Regions from separate parts of the Eubacterium ramulus genome, predicted to be linked through region 3. Evidence: riboswitches for the same ligand, from Rfam matches in the RefSeq annotation. Region 3 holds a riboswitch; each other region holds the start of a gene.
The links. Region 3 has a riboswitch for cyclic di-GMP ahead of ACIRUQ_RS01885 (HD domain-containing phosphohydrolase). Riboswitches for the same ligand answer to the same signal wherever they lie in the genome.
Positions count from the first base shown of each region.

Region 1 (3,285 bases), 770 kb from region 3:
ATGCGGCTTTCGATGGAGATTATGATGATGCTTGGGAGGAATATATGATATATGGTGGTTTACCACAGGTGCTACAGTTTTCTGTGGAACGCCAAAAGGCTGAGTATCTAAAAAACATTTTCACAAATGTTTATATTAAGGATGTTGTAGAACGAAACAAGCTGCGAAATGTTGATGAGATTGATACTTTAGTAGATATCCTTGCTTCTGCGATAGGAGCTCCTACTAACCCAACTAAAATATCAAATACGTTTAAAAGTGAACGAGGCATCAATTACAGCAATAAGACCATATCCAACCATATAGATTATCTTGTGGAGGCATTTTTGATTTCTAAAGCTGACAGATATGATATTAAAGGTAGAAAATATGTGGGAGCAAATCTGAAATACTATTTTTCAGATGTGGGACTTAGAAATGCAAGATTGAATTTTAGACAGCAGGAACCTACTCATATCATGGAAAATATTGTTTACAATGAGCTGCTTATCAGAGGTTATAATGTGGATGTTGGTATTGTAGAGGCGTATGCGAAAAATGATGAAGGAAAAACAACTCGAAAGCAGTTTGAAGTTGATTTTGTGGTCAATCAGGGTAGTCAGAGATATTATATTCAGGTGGCTTATGATATGACCTCTGAGGAAAAGCAGAAGCAGGAATTTAATTCATTTAGAAATATCCCTGATTCATTTAAAAAGATCGTGGTAGTAAACGGAACAAAAAAGCCTTGGAGAAATGAGGAAGGCTTTGTAATCATGGGAATGAAGTATTTTCTGCTTAATGCGGATAGTTTGGAGTTTTAGAAATATTGCTGGGATATTGCCAACGAAAAGTAATTATAGATAGTTTGTCAGACCGGTACCGGATGGATACTATGAGATCATATCCGGCCACAGAAGAAAACATGCCGCGGAGAAACTGGGATACCGAAAAGTACCGGTGATTATCCGGGTATTAAGTGAAGATGATTCCATTTTAAGCATAGATGAAGACAGACGGCGCAATGCGACACTGTTGGAAGATTCCTTTTATAACAGGAAGAATCTGAATCCACAGATCCATGATACAGAATTCTTTGCTGATCTGGAAACCTGGCAGAGGAAGCAAAGGCGGCGGGGGTACAGCTGTGCCTGGCACAGATCGAATATCCGCAAAAATAGAAGTAAAATATGTGTAGATTTCAAAAAAAATTATTGACGAGAGGAAAACCACGTGGTATGTTTTTTTGAAAAAAGAGATTATTTTAAAGGCAAACCTGTTGAAAGGCAGGGTCGCAAAGCCAGAAGGGACTAAAGTCAGAAAGTTTGACCATGTCAGCCGGTTGCCACTGTTTCCATATCATCATAATATATGGAAAAGATGTTTGAACAAAAGAGATTCCGATACCTTTTATACTATATAGATGTGTGATTTTAAAAAAATATAGTAGGGACACTGGCAGATTTTGGCAAGTGTCCTTTTTGTATGCAAAAATGGGTAACAAAACTAGCAGGGACAGGTTTTTTGTATACAGATAAAAGCAAGATGAAAAAGGCATAAGACGGAGAGAGGATTTTTATAAAATGAAAATTTATGAAGACAAAATATATTCCTTAGGTGAGACTGTAACGGGGCAGACACAGGCCATGTCACAGGCCGTACAGAAAACACTGGAAAATAATGGCGGGGTAGGTATAATGACAGGATCTTATGACCAAAACCTGTCTATTTTGTCTGTGAATAATCTGCTGTTGCATAGTACAGGATATACATTCGATACTTTCATGGAACAGACAAAAGGCTCATTGAGAAACTTCTTTTATGACGAGGAAGATATACTGGAGCGAGACCGTTTTTTGCAGCTTCACGGAACAGGGGAAGCACAGATCCTTACAGCAGACGGTACAGTGAATAATGTACGGCTTTGTAAAGAGGATGCGACAGATGAGGCGGGCAGACAGATCTGGGTTATGTCCGTACAGGTCAACTGGGATCATGTAAATTTGGCACTGCTCAATGAGGCTATCTATTCCGGCTTCTGGTATTTTGACTGTGACGAAAACAGTGAGATTGTGAATGCAAACTGGAGTCATGAATTCCGAAAAATGCTTGGCTATCATGACACTCTGGACTTTCCGAATAAACTGGAATCCTGGTCAGATCTTCTGCATCCACAGGATAAAGAAAGAGTAATGGTGCAGCTTCAGGCAGCAATTAAGGATAAGACGAACCAGATAAAATACCAGGTAGAGTATCGTATGAGAATGAAGGATAATCAATACCAGTGGTTTCGGGCATCGGCAGAAGTAATACGCCGTCTGGATGGTTCTGCCAGCAGGATTGCCGGGATTTTTATTAACATTGATGGGGAGAAAAAAGAAATCATGCAGGCACAAAAATCTGCTGCTTTTCACCGGGCTTTTACGAAAGCAGATTTGTGCGAGTATTATGTGAATCTGGAAGCGAATACTTTTGATACCTTTAAGGTTGAACCGTCCCTGATGACCGTCTTTGAACAGAGTCATACGTGGGATGAATTGATCCGGCATTTTGTGGATTCCTATGTTGTGGAGACAGATAAGAAGGCGGTATCCTCTTTTTACGACCGTGGTTATATTGCAGAAAGGCTGAAGGGGCTGGAAACCGAATTGGCTTTAGAATGCCGTATCACTCTGAATGGAGAAGAACGATGGGTCCGCAATGTGGTCATACGTGGCGAAATAGAGGATTCAGAATATGCCATGATCTTTCTGCGTGATATCACAGAGGCAAAGGTAGAGAGCACACGGCATCTGCAAATGGCAGCGGATAATGCTTCCATGGAGCAGCTGATTCAGAGTATTGTGCGTCTGGTTGACCGCTTTGTTGTCTGTGATCTGGAAAATGACAGATATGAATTCTACAATCTGAATGGACAGATGATATATAAACCTCTGGGATTTTATCATGATTTTCAGATTCAGGTTCTTGAAAAATATAAGACACTGGAACCATTGGAAGCTATAGATATCCTGATATCTCCGGATAATATTCGGAAAAAACTGAAAAGTGAAAATGATATTTATAAGTTTGAGTATTGCAGCCTGGATGAAAAGACTTATAAAATCGCTTCTTATATTCCCTTGGAATGGAAGAATGGAAAGCTGGAAAAGGTATTGCTGGCATCCATGGATGTGACACAGGAGAAGAAAGCAGAGATTGAATCCCGTCAGGCACTGAAAGAGGCTTACCGGTCCGCAGAAAATGCAAATCGTGCGAAAACAGAATTCCTTTCCAATATGTCCCATGATATCCGGACACCAATGA
Region 1 is NZ_CP173382.1:3,008,578-3,011,862, reverse strand. Features, by position in the region: gene ACIRUQ_RS13965 (ATP-binding protein) at 1-803, shown strand, start outside; cyclic di-GMP riboswitch class I at 1,239-1,329, shown strand; gene ACIRUQ_RS13960 (response regulator) at 1,563-3,285, shown strand, end outside.
Region 1: it holds a riboswitch for cyclic di-GMP, as region 3 does, so the genes downstream of both, ACIRUQ_RS13960 (response regulator) here and ACIRUQ_RS01885 (HD domain-containing phosphohydrolase) in region 3, are expected to answer to the same signal.

Region 2 (3,285 bases), 1.4 Mb from region 3:
AGGGCAAGAAGATGGGGATTAGAAAGTGTTTTTTACAAGGAGGTGATTAGGTGAATGATCAATTCATACAAGGAGTAATATTTGATTGGGATAAAATTGATAAGGATAGTTATCTGAAGGGAATCAGGGCTTTTAAGGGAGTTGAAAAACTTGATTTTAACAAACCAATTACTTTTTTTGTAGGGGAAAATGGCAGCGGTAAATCAACTTTATTGGAAGCACTTGCCGTAGCACATGGTTTTAATCCTGAGGGTGGAACGAAGAATTATGTTTTTTCTACCCATGATACACATTCAGAGTTGTGTGATGCGATAAGAATTGCCAAAGGCTATCGGAAGGAAAAGTGGGGATATTTTCTTAGGGCAGAAAGCTTTTATAATGTTGCAACGCAGGAAGAAGAATATGCAGATATTACACATCCTTCCGCTAAATATCATGAAAAATCACATGGAGAGAGTTTTCTCGCATTAGCACAGAATAATATGAATCCAAATGGCTTGTATCTTTTTGACGAGCCGGAAGCTGCATTATCGCCGCAGAGACAGCTTACATTGTTGATGCAAATATACAGATGTGCAAAAGAGGGAGCACAGTTTATTATAGTTACGCATTCGCCAATTTTGTTAGGAATACCAGATGCAGATATCTATTGTTTTGATAATGGACGCATACATCTGTGCGAATATGAGGATACAGAGAGTTACCAGGTAACAGAAATGTTTATAAATAATAGGCAGATGCTGTTGGATAGATTACTAACAGATTAGATAATAAAGAAATCGATTAATTCAAATTTGGAGAATTGAGAAAATCGGGATTTGAGGAGAACAATGAATGGCAACATGGAGTGGTATAAGGAAAAAGTTGGAAACGGAATATCTGGCTCAAAGTCTGCAAGGTCATATTCAGTATTATGCAACATCATATAGCAGGAGTCACGACCATGAGGGACGGGCGGCGATAAGATATGATGGAAAAGAAATCATCAAGGGATGCTATTGGAACAATTGGGCGAAAGCAGACATGTTTCCTCAAGACGAAAAATACGAGAAACGCATGAAAGTAGAAAATGCGTATATGGACGATACAGCTATAAAATTGGGTATTTTTGACCAACGTTGTTTTTATAATGCGTTTGCAGAGTTTGATAATCAAGATATTGAAGCGAGTCTTAAAAGTGAAAATTTAATCGTAAAAATATTTGCTGTATTGGATAGACGAGTTGGTAAACGGAGATTAAGAATTATGAAAGAAACTATAATGGAAGAACCAGATACATTCCAAGAGTTTTATGCGATTCGGGCAAAAGCAGAAGGACTGTTATAAAGTTTATCGGGGGCAAATAGAACAAAAACCGAAAATTAAGGAGGGCAAGGTAAATGGAGCGAATCATCAATTATAGAGATATACCTACAGATAAAAAAACTGATATTTTAAACGCTCTTGAGAAAATAGGTTTTTTTCCCGCATACGGCGGGGTGAAAATAATGCAACGGGTTATGGAAAAATCGGTTCCGGGTTCAGGTCCGCAATTCTATTTTGTTTTTCGCGAAGATAAGTTGCTAGGGTACAATTTTCTCATTGGTGACACTAAAAGATATAAAACGGTGGTATCATCAGTCAGTTAAAGATGCAGAATGAAATGAAGCTGACGGATGAAAGCTGGATCAGCTATCAGCAAGGAAAAGGCAATGAAGAATATCAGAAGTATATGGAAGATCTGACGGATATGCAGAATCATGTACTGCCGTATTTGCAGAGTTTTTGCAGTCTGGAAGGAAACAGTGATGTCAATGCTGCGTGGACTTCAGAAGTAGAAGAACAGTTCGAGTATATGTATCGGCTGTTCTTTTTTTATTTTTGAACTTTAAAACGGTAATGCTTTTCTTGTGTACAGTAGAGTGCTATAATATAATAAAACCAGTTTTTTTGCATAAGTATTAAAGGTATAATATGGAAATTGGCAAACCAGATGAAAGTCTGGGTCGCAAAGCTACAGGGCCTGTAAAATGGCAGCCAGTTGCATGAAATGAGGTGCACTGTCTGTCTGACAGTGCTTTTTTTGAGGAATGATTTATCAACAGAAGATGAAAGGAAAACGTGTGGCGCTTTTGAACAGAAACACCCGGAATGAAGAGTTTGCGGATTTTGCAGACAACAAAGGATTTACATATGTTCCATCTTATTTTGATAATGCATTCCAGGAAGATGCTGAAAAGTGTATTGCCGTGGGTATGAACACTCATTTGGCAAAACCTCTGGATATTGAAAAGATGAAAAATACTATTAAAGATATTTGTCCCTAATATAGGGAGAAAATAAATGAATAGCATAGTTATTGAAATGAATGTTATTTGAGATTCGGGATAAATGGTGAAATGGTGAAATGCAGACAAGCAAGAAAAATAAAAATATAATAGGTATTATACAGAGTTTCCTTATATTGATATTAGTGGTTCTTATTATTTGTATGATGATTCAGATTAGCAGGCTGCAGGGGACAGCACGCGTAATAAATTATGCAGGTCTGGTACGTGGAGCTACACAGCGCGAAGTAAAATTAGAAATTACAGGAAACCAAAATGATGAATTAATTAAATATTTGGATGACATTCTTCTTGGATTGAGATATCAGGATGGACATTATAATCTGGTAAAACTCAGTGACGAAGAATATCAGGAGAAATTGAAAATCCAGAGTGATTACTGGGATAAATTGAAAACAGAAATTGAAGCAGTAAGAAACAAGGGATACGAAAATACAGACATTGTTAATATGAGTGAAATATATTTTGCGATGGCAGATGAAACTGTCTCTGCCGCAGAAAGCTATTCAGAAAAGATCGCTACAAAGATTCGTACTATAGAGCTTTTGTCGGCACTTGATATGTTGATTCTGGTGATATTGGTTATTATGCAGACTCTAAAGGCAATGCAGATGGCAATGCAAAACAGATTGCTGGAACAGAAAGCATTCATAGATGCCCATACTGGGCTGCCAAATAAAAATGCCTGTAATGAGCTTCTTAATAAAAAAGATATAATTACAGGTTCTACAGCATGCATAATGTTTGATTTAAATAATCTAAAAACTGTAAATGATACAATGGGACATTCCGCAGGAGATCAGTTAATAATGAATTTCTCAAAGCTTTTGCGAAGTGTTATTCCAGAAAAGGATTTTGTTGGAAGATATGGCGGAGATGAGTTTATAGCAGTCATTTATCATACAAATGAGGCGGAAATTAAGGAAATATTAAAAGTTTTGTACAGAGAAAAAGATAG
Region 2 is NZ_CP173382.1:2,388,572-2,391,856, reverse strand. Features, by position in the region: gene ACIRUQ_RS11190 (AAA family ATPase) at 51-767, shown strand; gene ACIRUQ_RS11185 (hypothetical protein) at 835-1,326, shown strand; partial or broken gene ACIRUQ_RS11180 (hypothetical protein) at 1,380-1,604, shown strand; gene ACIRUQ_RS11175 (hypothetical protein) at 1,631-1,864, shown strand; cyclic di-GMP riboswitch class I at 1,953-2,028, shown strand; gene ACIRUQ_RS11170 (hypothetical protein) at 2,088-2,306, shown strand; gene ACIRUQ_RS11165 (GGDEF domain-containing protein) at 2,387-3,285, shown strand, end outside.
Region 2: it holds a riboswitch for cyclic di-GMP, as region 3 does, so the genes downstream of both, ACIRUQ_RS11170 (hypothetical protein) here and ACIRUQ_RS01885 (HD domain-containing phosphohydrolase) in region 3, are expected to answer to the same signal.

Region 3 (3,285 bases):
TTCAGTGGCTGATATTGAGAATCAGACTTATACCGGAAAAAAACTGACACCGGTAGTCAAAGTAACTGATAAAGACGATGAGACAAAAGTACTGGAAGAAGGTAAAGATTACTTTATCCGTTATGAAGCTCCGGCAGAGAGAGCAGCAGGAAATGGTTTTTCAGCGGCTGGTACTTATGACGTAACAGTAACTGGAATCGGGGACTACTATGGAATCGTGGCAAAGACATTTACCATTGAGCCGAAACAGGATGATTCCAATAACAACGGATCTGATAAGAATAACGGCAGTGACAATGGAAACAACAATGGTTCCAATGACAATACTTTGGACAATAACGGAACAGATAGTGGATTAAATAACAGCTTCGGCAATAATGCAAACAGCAATGGAGCAAACGCCGGTTCCGGTAATAACGTTTCGAACAACGGAAGCAATGCTGGAATGATTACTTCTGGTACAACAAATGCAGATCAGACCGTAAATGGAACCCAGACATCCGATGCAGCCACTAACACAGCTGCTGCATCTGCGGTACCGAAGACAGCAGACAGCAATGGAATGATTCTCTGGTTTGTAATGATCGCACTTGCAGGAGGTGCATGGACAACGATCGTATGCGCAAACAGACGTAGACAGTAATGCTTCTGGTGTGTTCCATACAACCGGTGCATAGGATGAGAAAAACAGAATAGCAAAAAAAACGATTTAAAGCAGTCTTTCAGTTGATTGACTGCTTTTTCGTTTGACAGGAAAGTACGATGAATTACGAGAAGTTCCTGTCAACAAAAGCACTTTCTTGTGGACATGAGGAAACCTGCGTGATATACTTAAAAAAAGCATTGTTCAATAGGAAATATATAATGTAGATGATTTATATGCGAGAGTGTACGATGTGCCGTGATTCTGAGAAGAATATGTCAGTTTACGCTGACCGGAATCACGCACCAAGTCTCACAAGCGTTCGACTTGAAGAGCAAACCGGTTGAAAAGCCGGGACGCAAAGCCAGAAGGAGCTAAAGTCAGATAGAAATCTGATCATGCTAGCCGGTTGCATCATACCTCAATGAAAATAAAAGGTAAGTGTTAAGTGGGTATTTGGATAAAGTTCCTGTAAATTTTTATTTACATGGAACTTCTTCTGCTTTATGGCACACGTTTTACTGAAAAAGAAGAAAAGAAATATGAGATAAGATGAATATGAATGAAAAGCAAACAATACTTATTGTAGATGATTCGAAATTTAACAGGGATATATTAAAGGAGATTCTCGGAGAAACGTATCATTATCTGGAAGCGGAAAACGGAAATCAGGCCATTCAGCTGGTAGGAGATAATCTGGGAATCGATCTGATACTTTTGGATATCCATATGCCACAGATGGATGGTTTTGAAGTTCTGGAAATGATGAACAAAAGTCAATGTATCAATGAAACACCTGTAATTATGATCTCTTCGGAAGAATCTGTTACTATGATGCGCAAAGCATATGAAATGGGAATTACAGATTATATTACACGGCCGTTTGACACTGTTATTGTAAAAAAAAGAGTGCAAAATACATTGGATCTTTATGTAAACCAAAAACGCCTGATCAATGTAGTTGTTGATCAGGTTTACGAAAAAGCAGAAAATAATAATATTATGATCCGGATTCTGAGTAATGTACTGGGATCCCGTAACAGTGAGAGCAGCGAACATATCCTGCATATCCGGACAGCAACAGAATTGATGCTGAGAAAACTGATAAAAATATCGGATACCTATCATTTGACAGAGGCAGACATTGCTTTGATCACAACGGCATCTTCTCTTCATGACATCGGTAAGATCCATATTCCGGAAGAAATATTGAACAAACCGGGAAAACTGTCTGATGAAGAATTTAAGATCATGAAAACGCATAGTGAACTGGGAGCATCTATCATTCGGGATATGCGCTTCCCTCAAAATCATCCGCTGGTACATACTGCGTGGGAAATCTGCAGATGGCATCATGAAAGATGGGATGGAGGCGGTTATCCGGATGGACTGAAAGGCGAAGAAATACCAATCTCCGCACAGGTGGTATCGATTGTCGATGTATATGATGCACTTACCAGTGAAAGATGTTATAAGAAAGCATTTGATCATGATACGGCAATGAACATGATCCTGGATGGACAATGCGGACAGTTTAATCCGATTCTGCTGAAATGCTTGAGAGAACTGAGAACTGAGCCTTCCATTTTCAAAAATGCTTAGTACCGAGATGAATGATAATAAATATTATCATGAAGTACAGAGTCTTTCGAATGAAATACTCAGTGATAAATCCTTACCGAATCGAAACTATTCACAGAGTGTTATTAAAATCCTGCAGGAAAAGATTGATTTCTTTAAAACAAACAGTGGAATGAATTCGATTGATTACAATGCAATGTCAGGTCAATTAATGATACTGAATGAAAAACAGCAGATCTTATGTCAGAGAAATGCTTCAAAGTTTGATTTGTTCAGAGAATTCGGAGTAAGTGAAGAAGATAGTCAGCAGATTCAGGTTCTGTTACATCAGACATCTGTACAAAATAAAGAATTTTCGGTGCAGATAAAAGCGAAGGTGGAAAATAAGAGGCAGATGTATAAGTTGAAACTGCACACATTGTGGTCTTCGTTAAAGAAAGACGAATATATAGGGATTATCGGATATTTTGATACGATATAAAGACCGTGATAACAAAGAGTGGAAAACAAGTGGGGAGAGTTGTAATGAAAAAGGAAAAATGGAATAAGTTACTTGCGGTATTTCTAGTGATGGCGACAGTTCTGTCACTTCTGGCAGGCTGTGGCGGAAAGCGTGCAGAAAAAGAAGACGCGGAAACAATTACCGTGTATTTATGGAGCACAAGCCTGTATGAAGCATATGCACCATACATCCAGGAACAGCTTCCGGATATCAATATTGAATTTGTAGTAGGCAATAATGATCTGGATTTTTACAGGTTTCTTGAGAAAAATGGTGGATTGCCGGATATTATAACCTGCTGTCGTTTTTCGCTGCATGATGCAAGTCCGCTCAAAGACAGTCTGATGGATCTTTCCACAACCAATGTGGCCGGTGCAGTCTATAATACATACCTGAACAATTTTATGAATGAAGACGGAAGCGTAAACTGGCTTCCGGTGTGTGCGGATGCCCATGGATTTGTCGTGAACAAGGATCTTTTTGAAACGTATGATATTCCGCTTCCGACCGATTATGAAAGCTTTGTTTCTGCCTGCCAGGCATTTGAAAAAGCAGGAAT
Region 3 is NZ_CP173382.1:402,755-406,039, forward strand. Features, by position in the region: gene ACIRUQ_RS01880 (InlB B-repeat-containing protein) at 1-643, shown strand, start outside; cyclic di-GMP riboswitch class I at 967-1,060, shown strand; gene ACIRUQ_RS01885 (HD domain-containing phosphohydrolase) at 1,202-2,245, shown strand; gene ACIRUQ_RS01890 (hypothetical protein) at 2,253-2,705, shown strand; gene ACIRUQ_RS01895 (ABC transporter substrate-binding protein) at 2,750-3,285, shown strand, end outside.